3 regions of the Corynebacterium yudongzhengii genome follow, and region 3 is predicted to be linked to each of the others. Evidence: riboswitches for the same ligand, from Rfam matches in the RefSeq annotation. Region 3 holds a riboswitch; each other region holds the start of a gene.
The links. Region 3 has a riboswitch for thiamine pyrophosphate ahead of C3B44_RS08365 (3-oxoacyl-ACP reductase). Riboswitches for the same ligand answer to the same signal wherever they lie in the genome.
Positions count from the first base shown of each region.

Region 1 (3,490 bases), 340 kb from region 3:
TCGACAACATGCTCACGCTGGTGCGCCCCGTCGAGCTGCGTTACTACTTGGGTTCGGCCCATTATCGTTCGGTCCTGGAGTATTCGGAGTCCGCACTGAAGGAGGCCGCCGCCGGCTATCGCCGCATCGAGGACTTCGTGCGGCGCGTCGGCGAGGTGGAGATCTCCGAGGTCACCGGCGCCTTCGCGGAGGCGATGGACGACGATATCGCCGTGCCGAAGGCGCTCGCCGAGATCCACAACGTCGTGCGCCGGGGTAACTCGGCACTTGCCGACGGCAACCAGTCCGCCGCCCACCAGGCCGCCGGGCAAATCCGCGCGATGACGGCGGTGCTCGGGGTCGACCCGCTCGATGAGCGCTGGCAGGCCGCGGGGGATACGCGGACGCAGGAAGCGCTCGATAAGCTGGTGACCGCGGAACTTGCCCGGCGCAGCCAGGCCCGCAAGGATAAGGACTTCGCCACCGCCGACGAGGTGCGCGACCGCCTCGCCGCCGCTGGCATCGAGGTCACTGATACCGCCGACGGCCCCGAGTGGTCGCTCAAGGACTAAGGAGCTGTTTTCTATGGCAGGCAATGACCGGCGCCGCAACATCCGCAAGAGCAACAAGAAAGGCCCGACGAAGGGTTCAGGCGGCAAGGGCCGACGCAGCCTCCGCGGTAAGGGCGCGACCCCGAAGGCCGAGGACCGCGTCTATCACGCGAAGTACAAGAAGAAGATGGAGCGTAAGCGTCGGGATTCAGGCCGGCACGAGCGCCAGGGCAACGAGTTCGTCGTCGGCCGCAACCCGGTGCTCGAGTGCCTGATGGCGAAGGTCCCGGCCAACGCACTCATCGTGGCGCAGGGCACGGGTAACGACGATCGCCTCACCCAGGCCGTCCAAATCGCGAATTCGCGCGGCATCGTCACCCGCGAGGTCCCCCGCCACGAGATGGACCTCATGACCGGTAACTCCCTGCATCAGGGCGTGGGCCTGGAGATCCCGCCGTACAAGTACGCGGACGTCAATACGCTTATCGCCGAAGCCGCCGATCGTCCGGAGCCGGGCATGTTCGTCATCCTCGATAACATCACCGACCCGCGCAACCTCGGCGCGGTGATCCGCTCGACGGCAGCGTTCGGCGGGCATGGCGTGATCATCCCGGAGCGCCGCTCTGCGTCGGTGACGGCCGTCGCCTGGCGCACCTCCGCCGGCACGGCGGCGCGCCTGCCGGTGGCGCGGGCGACGAACCTCACGCGCACCGTGCAGACCTTCCAGAAGAACGGCTACCAGGTCGTCGGTCTGGACGCCGGGGGAGAGCACACCCTCGATACCTACGACAACGCCACCGACCCGGTGGTGATCGTCGTCGGTTCGGAGGGCAAGGGCATTTCGCGGCTGGTGCGCGAAAACTGCGACGTCATCATGTCCGTGCCCACCACCGACTGGGTGGAATCTCTCAACGCCTCGGTCGCCGCCGGGGTGGTCTTAAGCGAGTTCGCGCGCCAGCGCCGCACTCAGAGCTAGCACGCTCTGTTAGCATCGAGGCATACACACGGGGTGCCCGGCAGAAGGCGGGGCTGAGATCACACCCGAGGAACCTGCACTAGTTAGCACTAGCGAAGGGATGTGAAAGCTTGACGCACGATAGCTATACCCAGGCACACGAGGCGCTGCGGGAGCAGGCGCCGCTCGTGCACTGTCTTACGAATTCGGTGGTCCAAGAGGTCACTGCGAATGTCCTTCTGGCCGTCGGGGCTGCGCCCGCGATGGTCAGCCACCCCGTGGAGGCCGCCGAGTTCGCCGAAGTGGCGGATGCGGTGCTTGTCAACGTCGGCAACCCGCACCTCGACCAGCTCAAGGCCATGGACAACGCCCTGGATACCGCCCGGCGCCACCACAAGGTCACCGTGCTGGACCCCGTGGCCGTCGGTGGTTTGAGTGTGCGCACGGAGTTCGCGCGGCGGGTCGTCGAGAAGCGGCCGACCGTCATCCGCGCCAACCCCTCCGAAATCCTGCACCTGCACGCCGCGGTCACCGGTTCCACGCACGAGGGCGGCCGGGGCGTGGATGCCACCGACAGCGTCGATTCCGCTCTCACCGCCGCGCGCGAGCTCGCCGAGTATTGCGGGGCAGTGGTGGCGGTCTCTGGGGCCACGGACGTCGTGGTGTCTCCTGGGCGCGTCACGCGTATCGACGGCGGCGATCCCCTCATGGCCGTCACCATCGGCACCGGCTGCGCGCTCGGGGCGGTCGTCGCCGCCTTCGTGGCCGCCGCGGACAGCGCCCACGACGCCACCGTGGCCGCGCACGTCGCCTTCGCCACCGCCGCCCAGCGCGCCGCCCACCGCGCCGACGGCCCCGGCACCTTCCGGCAGTTCTGGCTGGACGAGCTTTATCGCCTGCCCGCGGCCGGGGTGGCGTGCCGCATCACCGAGGACTGACGATGGACCTCGATTACCGCCTCTACCTGGTCACCGACTCCCGCCTGCCCGGCGGCTATGAGCGGGTGCCCGCGGTCGTCGCCGAGGCGATCGCCGGCGGGGTGAGCATGGTGCAGGTGCGCGACAAAGAGCTTGACGACGACACCTTCGCCCACCTCGCCCGCGCCGTCGAGAAGGTGGCGCGCCCGCACGGGGTGCCGGTGCTCGTCAACGACCGCGTCGAGATCGCCGTCGAGCTGGGCTTGGGCGTGCACGTCGGCCAGCAGGACATGGCGCTCGACGAGGTCCGCGCGCTGGTCGGCGAGGCGGTGCCGGTAGGGCTTTCGGTCAGCAACACCGCCGAACTGGAGGCCATCGAGGCGTGCCAGACGCGCCCCGACTACGTCGGCTTAAGCCCGCTTTGTGAAACCCCTACGAAAACGGATACCGCCGCTGCCCTGGGCTATGAGGGCACCCGCCGGCTGGCCGCACGTGCCCACGCGATGGGGCTGGCAGCCGTGGCGATCGGCGGCATCAACCACGACAACATTCGGCAGGCCCGCGCCACCGGTGTGGACGGTGTGTGCGTGGTCTCCGCGATCATGGCGGCCGCCGATCCGCGCGCCGCCGCCCGTCAACTTCTCAAGGAGTGTTGATTCATGGACCAGCTTGTCCCCCGTGTTTTAAGCATCGCCGGCACTGATCCCACCGGTGGCGCCGGCATCCAGGCCGACCTCAAGGCGATCGCCGCCGCCGGCGGTTTCGGGATGTCGGTGGTCACCTCGCTCGTCGTCCAGAACACCCGCGGCGTGCAGTCCGTGCACACCCCGGAGCCGGACTTTTTGCGCGCGCAACTCAAGTCCGTCAGCGACGATGTGACAATCGACGCCGTGAAGATCGGCATGATCGCCGACGAGGCCTCCGCCCGCGAAGTCGTCGCCTGGCTCGAGGAGCTTGGCGACGTGCCCGTGGTCATCGACCCAGTCATGGTCGCGGCCTCCGGCCACGCGCTCGCCGAAAGCGTCTCCGGCGAGCTGCTCAAGAAGGCCACCGTTCTCACCCCGAACCTCACCGAGCTCGCCCAGCTC
Region 1 covers NZ_CP026947.1:2,133,605-2,137,094, reverse strand. Annotated here, with positions in the region: gene cysS (cysteine--tRNA ligase) at 1-551, shown strand, start outside; gene rlmB (23S rRNA (guanosine(2251)-2'-O)-methyltransferase RlmB) at 565-1,506, shown strand; TPP riboswitch at 1,526-1,624, shown strand; gene thiM (hydroxyethylthiazole kinase) at 1,617-2,423, shown strand; gene thiE (thiamine phosphate synthase) at 2,426-3,058, shown strand; gene C3B44_RS09930 (bifunctional hydroxymethylpyrimidine kinase/phosphomethylpyrimidine kinase) at 3,062-3,490, shown strand, end outside.
Region 1: linked by a shared signal. The riboswitch ahead of thiM (hydroxyethylthiazole kinase) and the one ahead of C3B44_RS08365 (3-oxoacyl-ACP reductase) in region 3 are both predicted to bind thiamine pyrophosphate.

Region 2 (3,490 bases), 410 kb from region 3:
TCATGCGCGGGTCCTGGACGTGGAGGTGGTCGAAGGAGACATAGTCGACATCCGCGTTGTTCATGCCCACCGACGGCAGGATGTCGTCGGGGTCGTTGAAGTACTTGGCCAGCAGCTTTTCGGTGCCGAGGCGTTGGGCGGTGCGCGCGAGACGTCGGAACCATTTCGGCCCGGTACCCTGCCCGAGCAGGGAGCTGTAGAAGCCGGCCTTCTTCGTCCCGTCCGCCACGGTGGGCTCCCACACCAGGGTGCGCGGCACGCCGTTGAAGTCCTCGTACTGGATGACCAGCATCCGGTTGATGATGCTGATCAGGGGGTTGAGGTGGATCGAGTAGTTCTGGAAGGCGTACTGCGCGGGATAGGGCGCAGAGGCGATGTCGAAGGAGCGCACGCCCAGGACGGTGCCTTGGGTAAGGAAGCGTCGTCGATAAGCGCGGGCCGCCTCGCGCACCGCCTCGACGCGCTTGCCGCGCAGCCAGATGTCGTGGACACCGTCGAATTCCGGGATGGGCCGCATAGTGGGCGGATCCACGAGCTGGCGTTCGCGGACGATGTCGGGGCTCGACGAATAAGGGACGCTATCACTGGATCCCCAGTCGTCTCGGCGTCCACTGGTTACGGGTTCGACACTGGTCATGGGTCTTCCTTTCCCCGGCACAGGCAATCTCACAGGCGCACAGGCCGGTCACTGGTCAGTTTCGCGTTGATGTATCGGCACAGCCAGGTGGGCGAAAAGCGCGAGGTCAGGTACGCGAGTTTGGCCTGCCTGCCCACCGGATGATGGATTCTGATGGGGCTACGGCGCGGGGCCTCGACGACGTCGGCCACCGCGCGCGCCACCTCGGCCGGTGTGAGGTTGACCCCGAGGCGCCGGGTGCCGCTAGTTTCCACCCCGTCGAGCATCCCGGTGGCGGCATAGAGCGGCCACACGGAAGCGACGTCGATGCCCTCCTCGGCCCACTCGAGCTCGAGCGCTTCGGTAATACCCCGGATCGCGAATTTGGTCGCGGAGTAGACCGCCATATCGGGGGTGCCGTAGATAGCGGAGGCGGACGCGATATTGACGAGCTTGCCTCCACCGTCTTTCAGCCAGGGGTAGGCCGCCCGCGCGCCGAAGAGCACGCCTTTGACGTTGACGTCGACAAGCTGGGCGCCCTTGTCGTAGGAACCTTCCTCCATGAAAGGCCCGCCGTAGAGAATCCCGGCGTTGTTGACCACGACGTCGATGCCGCCCCCAGCGGCCGCGGCGAACTCCGCCAGCGCATCTTCCCACGTGTGCGGGTCGCTAACGTCGAGAAAGCCGGTGTGCACGGAGTCGCTGTGCACCCAGTCGAAGCCGTCGACGAGGTCGTAGACCCCCACCGTCCATCCTCGCTCGGCGAGGATCTCGGCAGTGGCGCGGCCGATACCGCGGGCCCCGCCACTGATAAATACTGATCGCGTCATACCCACACCTTAAGTGAGTCATCTCACACAATCTACCCCGAACTCCCACATAACCCGCCGGACTGCGCTACGGTGAAAAGACACCGACCGAACACGGGGGCCCGAAGGTAGAGGGCTGAGATCCGCGCTGTATCCCGCGCGACCACCGTTTGAACCTGTCTGGTTAGCACCAGCGAAGGAAGTGAGGATAAGTCCATGACGGACGTGTATGCGCGAGAAATCCACCCCAAGCACCGCTACGCTCCGATCGAGGAGAACGGGCTGAGCGTTCCCGAAACCGCGATTGATCTCGACGACTCCCCCACCGGCCCCAACGAGCCGCTGAAGATCTACCGCACCCGCGGGCCCTGGGCGGAACCCACCGAAGGCCTTCCGGGGCTGCGCAGCGAGTGGATCCGGGCCCGCGGTGACGTCGAGGAATACACTGGTCGCGCCCGCAACCTTCTCGACGACGGCAACCGCGCGCTCAAGCGCGGCGAGGCCAGCCAGGAGTGGAAGGGCACGCGCCGGAAGCCCCTGCGCGCCGCGAAGGACCGGAAGGTGACCCAGATGCACTACGCCCGGGCCGGCGAGATCACCCGCGAGATGGAGTTCGTGGCGTTGCGCGAGCATTGCGACGTCGAGAAGGTCCGCCGCGAGGTCGCCGCCGGGCGCGCGATCATCCCGAACAACGTCAACCACCCCGAATCCGAGCCGATGATCATCGGCAACGCTTTTTTGACGAAGATCAACGCGAATATCGGCAACTCGGCGGTGACGTCGTCGATCCGCGAGGAAGTCGATAAGCTGCGCTGGGCCACCCGCTGGGGCGCCGATACGGTGATGGACCTCTCCACCGGCAATGACATCCACACCACCCGCGAGTGGATCCTGCGCAACTCTCCGGTGCCGATCGGCACCGTGCCGATCTACCAGGCGCTCGAGAAGGTCAACGGCGTCGCCGAAGACCTCAGCTGGGAGATCTTCCGCGACACCGTCATCGAACAGTGCGAACAGGGCGTCGACTACATGACGGTCCACGCCGGCGTGCGCCTGCCGTTCGTGCCCTTAACCACCCGCCGGGTCACCGGCATCGTCTCGCGCGGCGGCTCGATCATGGCCGGCTGGTGCTTGGCGCACCATCAGGAGTCTTTCCTCTACGAGAACTTCGACGAGCTGTGCGAGATCTTCGCCGCCTACGACGTCGCTTTTTCGCTTGGCGACGGACTGCGCCCCGGTTCCGCCGCCGATGCCAACGACGCCGCTCAGTTCGCCGAGCTCAAGACCATCGGCGAGCTGACCCGGAAGGCGTGGGAGCACGATGTGCAGGTGATGGTGGAAGGCCCCGGCCACGTCCCGCTGGATAAAGTGCAGGTCAATAACGAGAAGGAACAAGAGTTCTGCGATGGCGCGCCCTTCTATACCCTGGGCCCGCTCGTCACCGACATCGCGCCCGGCTATGACCACATCACCTCGGCGATAGGGGCGGCGAACATCGCCATGGGTGGCACCGCCATGCTCTGCTACGTCACCCCGAAGGAGCACCTGGGTCTTCCCAACAAGGACGACGTGAAGACCGGCGTGATCACCTACAAGATCGCCGCGCACGCCGCGGACGTCGCGAAGGGGCACCCGGGTGCGCGCGACTGGGACGACGCGATGAGTAAGGCCCGCTTCGAGTTCCGGTGGCATGACCAGTTCGCGTTGTCGTTGGATCCGGAGACCGCGCAGTCCTACCACGACGAGACGTTGCCGGCCGAGCCGGCGAAGACCGCTCACTTCTGCTCGATGTGCGGCCCGAAGTTCTGCTCGATGCGCATCTCGCAGGACATCCGCGACACCTTCGGCGCCGAGCTCGGCATGCCCGGGGTGGGCCTGCCGGAGACCGCCACGGACGCCGAGGCGGAGGCCGGCATGGAGCAGAAGTCCCGCGAGTTCAAAGAAGCCGGCAACAGCATCTACCTCACCGCCGAGGAGGCCCGCAGTAGGTAACCTAGTGTCCATGCGCATCGCTTCGTGGAACGTCAACTCCGCCCGCAGCCGTGCTGAACGCATGGTGGATTTT
Region 2 covers NZ_CP026947.1:2,204,972-2,208,461, forward strand. Annotated here, with positions in the region: gene C3B44_RS10265 (MBL fold metallo-hydrolase) at 1-637, opposite strand, end outside; gene C3B44_RS10270 (SDR family oxidoreductase) at 667-1,446, opposite strand; TPP riboswitch at 1,530-1,644, shown strand; gene thiC (phosphomethylpyrimidine synthase ThiC) at 1,642-3,417, shown strand; gene C3B44_RS10280 (exodeoxyribonuclease III) at 3,428-3,490, shown strand, end outside.
Region 2: linked by a shared signal. The riboswitch ahead of thiC (phosphomethylpyrimidine synthase ThiC) and the one ahead of C3B44_RS08365 (3-oxoacyl-ACP reductase) in region 3 are both predicted to bind thiamine pyrophosphate.

Region 3 (3,490 bases):
CCGTAAACCGTATCGACCAGGCCATCAAGGCTGGTGACATTCACCCCGGTACCCGCGCTGTGGTTGCGGCTGTGGGCATGAACGATTTCGGGCCGTTCGGAATTCTGGACGGGAACATTCCTTTCGATCTCAACGGAATTCACTACAATCTGAAGGACAACATCCGGACCATTGCGGATAAGGTCCGTGCCATTGCCCCGAACGCAAAGATCATCATTCCGGGGCAGCTGTCGATTTCGACCGCGAACTTCCCACACGCTATCTGCCCCATCAACGTCATTCCGAACCAGCCGGCGGGCCTTCCGGGCAACACTGTGCATTTTGTGGAGGAGCAAAACCGCCACAACCAGTACTGGGCGGCTCAGGGCGCGGGGGCTACGTTCATCGACATCATGGAATCCTCCAAGTACCACGACACCTGTGCCAGCGACCAGGAACGCTACGTAGCGGGTGCGATTGATACGACCACCCCGGGCCGGAACATGGGCCTGCACCCCTCCCGCGCTGGTTCCGAGCACATCGCTCAGCGCGTCGCCGAACATCTGTAATGGCGTAAGACAAGAGGTTTCATAATGTTTCGTCGAATTTTTGCTGGTCTCGCCGTGGCTGTAGGCCTCCTTGGGGGGCGTCGGTGCGGCACACGCCCAGTCGTCCCTTCCTGACCTAGGGATTCGCTGTACTCCCGTTGTGAATGTGGCTGTTCCCGGCGGGGGTCAGTCCTTGAACGTGTTAGGAAATAACCCGGAAATACCCTCGCCGTCGTACACCTCGCAGGTAGCGCGGGAGCTTAGTGCTCGGGGGATTTCCACCGTGAGGTCCCACTACTCCTCTATTCCGTTCGTGGGAATCCCTTACCTGGCGGCACAGCAGCAGGGCGTTGACAATCTTAACGCCACGCTGTCCCGCGTGGCTCGTGAGTGCCCCGCCTCGGATATCACGTTGACTGGGTACCCCTTGGGCGCGGATATTGCTGGCTAGGTAGCAGCGTCGATTGGGCACGGCCATGGGCCGATAACAGCGGAGAAGCTGCGCGCTGTGGGCCTGATTTCTAATCCTCATGCCGGCCCGGCCTCAGGAGTTAAAGCGGGGGCGGCACCACGAGACATTGGTGTTCTTGGATCGATGGCCTCCTATGGGGCTGTTGGGGATCGAGTCATGGACGTGTGTAATGCGGGCGACCTCGTGTGCGACTCGGACTCGATTCCTGGCTTGAGGGACCACGTATCTTCGCTTGTCGCGTCGTCTCTTTTCACTGGCCCTCACCCCGCATCGCCGCAAGATATGGGATTTGTCGCCACGCGTTTGCTCCCCGGTTTGTATGGGGCTGCGAAGCACATGGGGAGCTATGCTGGAAACGTCTCGGAAGTGGCGGCGTTCTTGGCTAGTTAATCCAGCAAGGGGCGTGAAAGGCGGCCAAAACCCACCATCCTCTAGGCCGCCTAATCCTTCACCAACCCGCCGTCGACAACTAAGTTTTGGCCGGTGACCGCCCGCGCCCACGGGGAGGCGAAGAACAAGATAGCGTCAGCGAATTCTTCCGGGGTGGTCACCGACTGTAGTGGGGTGGTCTCCGCGATCGCGTCGAAGACCGCCTCCGGCGTCGCGGCGCTAGCGTCCGTGGTGCGCAAGAGCCCGCCGCTGACCATGTTCACGGTGATGCCCTTGGGGCCCAGGTCGGCGGCGAAGGTGCGGGTCAGAGACAGCAGAGCCGCCTTCGCGGCGGTGTAGTCGTGGTAGGGGACCACTGGGTTTTGGAACAGGTTCGTGCCCACGTTGATCACGCGCCCCCACTCGGCTCGCTCGAAGCCCGGTAGTGCCGCCTGCGTGGTATTCAGCGCGCCCTGCACGGCGCTGGCGAACTGCGCCTGGAAGTTCTCGTAGCTGATGTCTTCCGCCTTGGGGCGGGCGTCGCCGTTGAAGGAGAAGTCCGTCAGGGCGTTGTTCACCACGGTGGTTATGGGTGCCCCGAAGACTGACTCGGCGGTTGCGAAGAGTTCTTCGATTTCTTGGCGTTCGCGTACGTCGGCACGTACCGCGCAGGCGCGCTCGCCGTGTGAGGCGGCAATGTCCTTGGCGGCCTCGGCGCTGGTGAAATAGTTGATCACCACGCGGGCGCCCTCTTTCAAAAAAGCCTCGGTGATTGAGCGGCCTAAGCCGCGGGCGCCGCCGGTGACGAGGACGATCTGGTCGGAAAGTGCTGTGCTTTTAGTGCTCTCAGTACTCACAATGCTCCTTGCTGGGAAAGGCCAGCGAAAAGAGTGAGCTCGATGAGACCAGTCCCTTCGCCGGCGTGATCCGGATCAGGTTCTAAGGGTCACCACATCTGCCTTGAGGCACTAGCGGTATCTCAGCCCCTTGGCTTGGGGCACCCCTCGGTATGTTTCCCGACGCTAACAGAAACCCAGCGTTAGAGCACCAAAAGATCCTGTGAGGTGGCCTTGACGTCGTTGAGTTTGTCGCGGTTGCGATCCAGCCGGTTCCACTGCTCCTGCGGGATGGAGCGGCGGGCTTCCTTCACGATGTCCTGATCGGGCGTGCCCCATGCAATCGGCATGGGGGTGATTTGCTGCCAGTGGTCGCGATCGTGGGTGGTGCGCCGGCCGAGGACCGCGGCAGAAGGGATCTTCATGCCGATCTTCGGCGTCTTGATCCCAGGTACGGCCGTGACCGTGCGCAGCGCGAGACCCCAGCGCGGCGGCAGGGAAGGATCGACGTTCGTGTTCACCAGTGCCATGAGCACGAAGTCACGCTCGTTGACCTCCGCGATCACCGAGGGCACGAGTGGGTAGCGGTCGTATAGGGGCTGGATCTTGTTGTACTTGCGCGCCACGGTGATGCCGACGATCGCGAACACGATGCCCATCGCGATCGCGACGATGAGGATCATCAACGCCCACACCGCCTGATCGGCAATAAAGAAGTAGAACAGCAGCGCCAGGATGATCACGATGGCCCCGAGCAGGATGCCGCCGGCGCGTACCCGGCGGGTGTCGCGGATCATCTCGTTGTGCTTGCGTGCGAACGGTTCGTCGACCTCGAACTTGAAGACCTTCACCCGTCCAACGATACCGAATCGACAATCCGGTAAGCATACCCCTGTTCGGCGAGGAAGCGCTGCCGGTTGAGGGCGTATTCGGCATCGAGCGAGTCCCGGCTGACCACGGTGTAGAAGTGCGCCTCCGCCCCGGAGGACTTCGGTCGGAGCAGTCGCCCCAGCCGCTGGGCCTCCTCCTGCCGGGAGCCGAACGTGCCGGAGACCTGGATGGCGACGGCCGCCGCGGGCAGGTCGATGGAGAAGTTCGCCACCTTGGAGACCACCAGCACCGAGACCTCCCCGGCCCGGAAGGCCGCGAACGCCTCTTCGCGTTTGGCATTCGTGGTGTGGCCGTCGATGAGCGGGGCGTCGATACGCTCGGCGATGGCCTCCAGCTGCTCGATATAGGCGCCGATGATCAGCGTCGGCTGGCCGCGGTGCTGCTCCAGGAGCTTA
Region 3 covers NZ_CP026947.1:1,794,099-1,797,588, reverse strand. Annotated here, with positions in the region: gene C3B44_RS08375 (SGNH/GDSL hydrolase family protein) at 1-548, shown strand, start outside; gene C3B44_RS08365 (3-oxoacyl-ACP reductase) at 1,440-2,225, opposite strand; TPP riboswitch at 2,260-2,383, opposite strand; gene C3B44_RS08360 (DUF3239 domain-containing protein) at 2,408-3,055, opposite strand; gene C3B44_RS08355 (DNA repair helicase XPB) at 3,052-3,490, opposite strand, start outside.